DNA from 2 places in the Streptomyces sp. NPDC003456 genome. Region 1 is predicted to be linked to the other one. Evidence: riboswitches for the same ligand, from Rfam matches in the RefSeq annotation. Region 1 holds a riboswitch; the other holds the start of a gene.
What was found. A riboswitch is a leader RNA that binds a small molecule or an ion and turns the genes downstream of it on or off. The one in region 1 is predicted to bind cobalamin.
Positions count from the first base shown of each region.

Region 2: it holds a riboswitch for cobalamin, as region 1 does, so the genes downstream of both, ACFYWG_RS31990 (cobalamin biosynthesis protein) here and ACFYWG_RS18875 (ribonucleoside-diphosphate reductase subunit alpha) in region 1, are expected to answer to the same signal.

Region 1 is NZ_JBIAOK010000004.1:598,755-602,158, reverse strand. It holds gene mctP (monocarboxylate uptake permease MctP) at 1-857, shown strand, start outside; cobalamin riboswitch at 1,053-1,187, shown strand; gene ACFYWG_RS18875 (ribonucleoside-diphosphate reductase subunit alpha) at 1,312-3,404, shown strand, end outside.
Region 2 is NZ_JBIAOK010000009.1:90,399-93,802, forward strand. It holds gene ACFYWG_RS31985 (cobyric acid synthase) at 1-1,109, opposite strand, end outside; gene ACFYWG_RS31990 (cobalamin biosynthesis protein) at 1,106-2,065, opposite strand; cobalamin riboswitch at 2,166-2,304, opposite strand; gene ACFYWG_RS31995 (hypothetical protein) at 2,435-2,656, opposite strand; gene ACFYWG_RS32000 (anion permease) at 2,690-3,404, opposite strand, start outside.

The DNA.
Region 1 (3,404 bases):
ACGCCACGCTGGCGCTGGGCTCCGCGCTGGCGCTGTTCATGTACCCGCACTCGATCACGGCGACGCTGTCCTCCAAGAGCCGTGAGGTGATCCGCCGCAACACCACGATCCTGCCGCTGTACTCGCTGATGCTGGGCCTGCTGGCGCTGCTCGGCTTCATGGCCGTCGCGGCCGGCATCAAGGTGCAGAACGGCCAGCTGGCGATCCCGCAGCTGTTCGAGACGATGTTCCCGGACTGGTTCGCCGGTGTGGCGTTCGCGGCCATCGGCATCGGCGCGCTCGTGCCCGCGGCCATCATGTCCATCGCGGCCGCGAACCTGTTCACCCGCAACATCTACAAGGACTTCATCAAGCCGGACGCCACCCCCGCGCAGGAGACCAAGGTCTCCAAGGTGGTCTCCCTGCTGGTGAAGGTGGGCGCGCTGGTCTTCGTCCTCACCATGGACAAGACGGTCGCCATCAACTTCCAGCTGCTGGGCGGCATCTGGATCCTGCAGACCTTCCCGGCCCTGGTCGGCGGCCTGTTCACGCGCTGGTTCCACCGCTGGGCCCTGCTCGCGGGCTGGGCGGTCGGCATGGTCTACGGCACGGCGGCCGCCTACGGTGTGGCCTCCCCGACGCAGAAGCACTTCGGCGGCTCGTCGAAGGAGATCCCCGGCATCGGCGAGATCGGCTACATCGGCCTCACGGCGTTCGTGCTCAACGTGGTCGTGACGGTCGTCCTGACCTTCGTCCTGCGGGCCGTGAAGGCCCCCGACGGCGTCGACGAGACCAAGCCGGAGGACTACACGGCCGACGCGGGCGACCCGGGCGTCCAGGTGGAGCTTCCGCCGGCGACCGCCGGTTCGTCGCACTGACCCGGGCGCGCCCGGCCGCGTCGAGGTGCGGCCGTGCCGCGTCGGGGTACGGCCCTGCCGCGTGGCGGCGACCGGCCGCGAACCACCCGCAGCGGGCCGCCGTGACCATCCGTCACGGCGGCCCGCTGTCACGTGGAGCTGACGCTCCGACACCACCGCGACACTACATCTGGGGGTGTCACCCGCGCCCGGCACAAGATGTATGCTCATGCTCGCTGTCGCCGCAGGGGAATCCGGTGCGAATCCGGAACTGTCCCGCAACGGTGTACCCATGCCCTTCTGTGCGCATGGGGGTCAGTCCGAGGACCTGCCGACAGTGCACCCGGCCGCCGGCCGGTGTGCCCTGACGTCCGGGCCTCGTGGAATGGGCCGGTGGACGCGCGACGCCGTGTGCGTCCGTGTGCTGCCCCCTGCCCTCGGCGAGGCCCCGTGCCGAGCGAGGGAGAGCCCCCACGTGACCATCGCGCCAGCGGATCCGGTCTCAGCCGCCGAGCAGGAGCAGGACGCTCCCGGGGCCGCACTGCTGCGGACCCTGACCGAACTGACCGCCGACCTGCCCGACGCCGACCCCGGCCGGGTGGCCGCCGCCGCGCTGCGCGGCCGGTCCGCGCGGGCGGACGAGCGGGAGCTGCGGGACCTGGCGACGGAGGCCGCGGCCGGCCTCATCTCGGAGGACCCCGCCTACTCCCGCCTGGCCGCCCGCCTGCTGACCATCGGCATCCGCGACGAGGCCGCCTCGCAGGGGGTCACGTCCTTCACCTCGTCCGTCGCGGTCGGGCACCGCGAGGGGCTCATCGCCGACCGCACCGCCGCATTCGTCGAGCTGCACGCGGCCCGGCTCGACGCGCTGGTCGACACCGCGGCCGACGACCGCTTCGGCTACTTCGGCCTGCGCACGCTGCACAGCCGCTACCTGCTGCGGCACCCGATCACCCGCAAGGTGGTCGAGACCCCCCAGCACTTCCTGCTGCGCGTGGCGAGCGGGCTCGCCGAGGACGACACCGCGCGGGCGGTGGACGAGGTCGCGGCGCTCTACGGGCTCATGAGCCGCCTCGACTACCTGCCCTCCTCCCCCACCCTCTTCAACTCCGGCACCCGGCACCCCCAGATGTCGTCCTGCTACCTGCTCGACTCCCCCAAGGACGAGCTGGACTCCCTCTACGACCGCTACCACCAGGTCGCCCGCCTGTCGAAGCACGCCGGCGGCATCGGCCTCGCCTACTCCCGCATCCGCGCCCGGGGTTCGCTGATCCGCGGCACGAACGGCCACTCCAACGGCATCGTCCCGTTCCTGAAGACCCTCGACGCCTCGGTCGCCGCCGTGAACCAGGGCGGCCGCCGCAAGGGCGCCGCGGCGGTCTACCTGGAGACCTGGCACGCGGACATCGAGGAGTTCCTGGAGCTGCGGGACAACACCGGCGAGGACGCCCGGCGCACGCACAACCTGAACCTGGCGCACTGGATCCCGGACGAGTTCATGCGCCGCGTGAACGCCGACGCGCAGTGGTCGCTCTTCTCGCCCTCGGACGTGCCGGAGCTGGTCGACCTGTGGGGCGAGGAGTTCGACGCCGCGTACCGCAGGGCCGAGGCGGCGGGGCTCGCCCGCAAGACCCTGCCCGCCCGCGAGCTGTACGGCCGCATGATGCGCACACTGGCGCAGACCGGCAACGGCTGGATGACCTTCAAGGACGCCGCCAACCGCACCGCCAACCAGACGGCCGAGCCGGGCCACGTCGTGCACTCCTCCAACCTCTGCACGGAGATCCTGGAGGTCACCGACGACGGGGAGACGGCGGTCTGCAACCTGGGCTCGGTCAACCTCGGGGCGTTCGTGACCGGTGGGGACATCGACTGGGAGCGCCTGGACGAGACCGTCCGCACGGCCGTCACCTTCCTCGACCGGGTCGTCGACATCAACTTCTACCCGACCGAGCAGGCGGGCCGCTCCAACGCCCGCTGGCGCCCGGTCGGCCTCGGCGCGATGGGCCTGCAGGACGTCTTCTTCCGGCTGCGCCTGCCCTTCGACTCGCCCGAGGCCAAGGCCCTGTCCACCCGCATCGCCGAGCGCATCATGCTGGCCGCGTACGAGGCCTCCGCCGACCTCGCCGAGCGCAACGGCCCGCTGCCCGCCTGGGAGAAGACCCGCACCGCCCGGGGCGTCCTGCACCCCGACCACTACGACGTGGAGCCGGCCTGGCCGGAGCGCTGGGCGGCCCTGCGCGAGCGGATCGCCACGACCGGTCTGCGCAACTCCCTGCTGCTCGCCATCGCCCCCACGGCCACCATCGCCTCGATCGCGGGCGTGTACGAGTGCATCGAGCCGCAGGTGTCGAACCTGTTCAAGCGCGAGACGCTGTCGGGCGAGTTCCTCCAGGTCAACTCCTACCTGGTGGAGGAGCTGAAGCGGCTCGGCGTGTGGGACGCCCGGACCCGCGAGGCGCTGCGCGAGGCGAACGGCTCGGTGCAGGGCTTCGCCTGGATCCCCGAGGACGTGCGCGCCCTCTACCGCACGGCCTGGGAGATCCCGCAGCGCGGCCTGATCGACAT
Region 2 (3,404 bases), on a different contig from region 1:
ACGGGCAGCAGTCCGAGCCCGTCGACGTGGCCGCGCCGGCTCTCCACGTCGTCCTCGATGTGCTCGCCGAGGATCTGGAAACCGCCGCAGATGCCGAGGACGGGCCGCTGTTCGGCGGCCCTGCGGGCCAGCGCCCCGGCCAGCCCCCGCTCACGCAGCCACTCCAGCGCGCGGACCGTCCCGCGGGTGCCGGGCACGACGACCAGGTCGGCGTCGGCCAGTTCCTCGGGCCGGTCCACGAACCGCACCACGACGCCCGGTTCGGCGGCCAGCGCGTCGACGTCGGTGAAGTTGGACATCAGCGGCACGGCGCACACCGCGACGCGCAGCACGTCCTCGCCGACGGGCGGCGCGACGGCCGACTCCCGCACGGTCCCGCGCAGCGAGACCCGCAGCCCGTCCTCCTCGTCGATGCCCAGCCCGTGCCGGAACGGCAGCACGCCGTACGTCCGCCGCCCGGTGAGGCCCTCCAGCATCTCCAGCCCGGGCTCCAGCAGGGAGACGTCCCCGCGGAACTTGTTGACGAGGTATCCGGCGACGCACTCCTGGTCCTCGGGGGACAGCAGCGCCACCGTCCCGAAGAACGAGGCGAAGACGCCGCCCCGGTCGATGTCGCCGACGACGAGCACGGGCAGCCCGGCGTTGCGCGCGATGCCCATGTTGACGATGTCGGTCCGCCGCAGGTTGATCTCGGCGGGCGAACCGGCCCCCTCGCAGATCACCGCGTCATACGTGCCCCGCAACTGCTCCAGGCAGTCCAGCACCGTCCCGAGCAGCCGCTGCTGCCGCCCGCCGTGGTACCCGCGCGCGCTCATCTCCCCGACCGGCTTGCCCAGCAGCACGACCTGGCTGCTCTGTTCGCCGCCGGGCTTGAGCAGCACCGGGTTCATCAGGGCGGCCGGCTCGATCCGGCAGGCCTGCGCCTGCATGGCCTGGGCCCGCCCGATCTCCGCGCCCTCCCGGGTCACGAAGGAGTTGAGCGACATGTTCTGCGCCTTGAAGGGCGCGACCGCGACGCCCTGGCGCACCAGCCACCGGCAGATGCCCGCCGTCACGACGCTCTTGCCGGCGTCGGAGGTGGTGCCGGCCACGAGAAGCCCACCGCTCATGCCCACTTCCCCCTTTTCGCTCGCCGCGCGCCGGTCAGCAGCCGGGCCCCGGCGCACACCCCGAGCGCGAGCCAGGTCACCCGCCGCGACAGCCGCACGGCCCGTTCCACGTCGTCCGTGACGACGGCACGCCCTTCGGAGTTCAGCACGGGCCGGTGCTCGACCCGCCCGCCGTAGGAGAGCGTCCCGCCCAGCCGCACCCCGAGCGCCCCGGCGAAGGAGGCCTCCACGGGACCGGCGTTGGGGCTCGGATGCAGTCCGGCGTCCGCGCGCCAGGCCCGTACGGCCCCGCGCGGATCGGGTCCGGCCAGGGCCGCCAGCGCGGCGGTCAGGCGGGCGCCCGGCCATCCCGCGAGGTCGTCCAGCCGGGCCGAGGCCCAGCCGTAGCGCCGATGGCGGGGCGACTTGTGCCCGACCATGGCGTCCAGGGTGTTGACGGCCCGGAACCCGAGCAGTCCCGGCACCCCGCCGACCGCTCCCCACACCAGCGCCCCCACCACCGCGTCGGAGGTGTTCTCGGCGACGGACTCGACCACGGCCCGGGCGATGCCGTCGGCGTCGAGGGCCTGCGGGTCCCGTCCGCACAGGTGCGGCAGCCTGGCCCGGGCGGCCTCGAGGTCCCCGGCCTCCAGGGCCTGCCCGACGGCTGCGGCCTCCCGCGCCAGCGACGTCCCCCCGACCACGGCCCAGGTGGCGGCGCCCGTCAGGACGGTGGAGGCGGCGGCGGAATGCCGTACGGCGCGCGCGGCGACGGCCCCGAGCGCGACGGCTCCGCCGGCGCACACGGCGGTGTGCAGCGCGCCCCACCCGCGGTGGTCCCGCCACAGCACCTGTTCCACGGCGCCCGCGGCCCGCCCGAACGCGGCGACCGGATGCCCCCGGCGGGGATCGCCGAGCAGCAGGTCGCCGATCAGGCCGGCGGCGGCGCCGTACGCGAAGACGCGACCGGCACCCATCGGCTCAGCCGGCCGGAGGGAAGGTCGCAGACGGGGTGGTGGGCCTCGGTCGGCAGCCGCGCATGGCGATGTGTCCTCACTCAGGGTGTCCACGCCCTGGTTCGAAGAGACCGGCGGTGAGAGTTCCTGGCTCCCGGGGCGTCCGCCCCGGTGACAGTGGCGGGACCGCGCCGGACTCGCACCGGCTTCCTCTCCTGCCGCCGTATTGGCCCCGGCAGTCCACCACGGCCGCGAACAACCGTCAACTTGCCGTTGACCTGCGGGGGGAGAGTGTGGAGAAGCCCACATCCCCCCGGTCACACACGTGCCGGGCGGCACGGGACCTCACGTCCCGTGCCGCCCGGCGGTCGCGCTCGTACGATGCGGCCGTCAGGCCATGATCAGGTAGATGCCGTAGCCCACCGCCGCCGCGCACGCGGCGAAGCAGGCGTAGGCGCCGGTGACGGCGAGGCCCGCGGAGCCGCCCTCGGCGGCCGCCCGCTCACGGCGGGACAGGCCGGTGATGCCGAGGGTGAACAGGCCCACCAGGGCCACGGTGACCACGAGGCTGACGCCGAAGACGGAACCGAGGGCCGCCCAGTCGATCTTCATATCGGTGACTCTTCCTTGCTTCCGGTGGCCGGATCAGACCGTGGTGGTCGTGGAGGGGGTCCGCTCGGAGGTGGCCTGCGCGGGGAACGCGGTGACCGGCTCCTCGACGATCTGCCCCGCCGGCGGCGGCGTCACCGCGGCCATCGCCGTGGTCACCACGCCGGCCGGCTCCGCCTCCCCGGTGTCGTTGACGTTGGTGTGGTCGACGACCTCACGCCGGGAGATCTTCCAGATGGCCGCGCTGGAGCCGACCAGGAAGACGGCCACCACGGCGGTGCCCCAGTCGCCGAAGCCCGTGACGTACTCGGCGAGCGCGCCCACCAGGGCCGCGGCCGGCAGCGTCAGGCCCCACGCGACGAACATCCGCGTCGCCGTCGACCAGCGCACCACGCCGCCCTTGCGGCCGAGGCCCGCGCCCATCACGGCGCCGGAGACGGAGTGGGTGGTGGACAGGGAGAAGCCGAGGTGCGAGGAGGCCAGGATGACCGTGGCCGCGCTGGTCTGGGCGGCGAAGCCCTGCTGCGGCTGGAGGTCGGTCAGGCCCTTGCCCATGGTCCGGATGATGCGCCAGCCGCCGAGGTAGGTGCCCAGGGCGATCGCGACGCCCGCGGAGAGGATGACCCACATGGGCGGGTCGGAGTCCGGGGCGAGAGTGCCGCCGGCGACCAGGGCGAGGGTGATGATGCCCATGGTCTTCTGCGCGTCGTTGGTGCCGTGCGCCAGGGAGACCAGGCCCGCCGAGGCGATC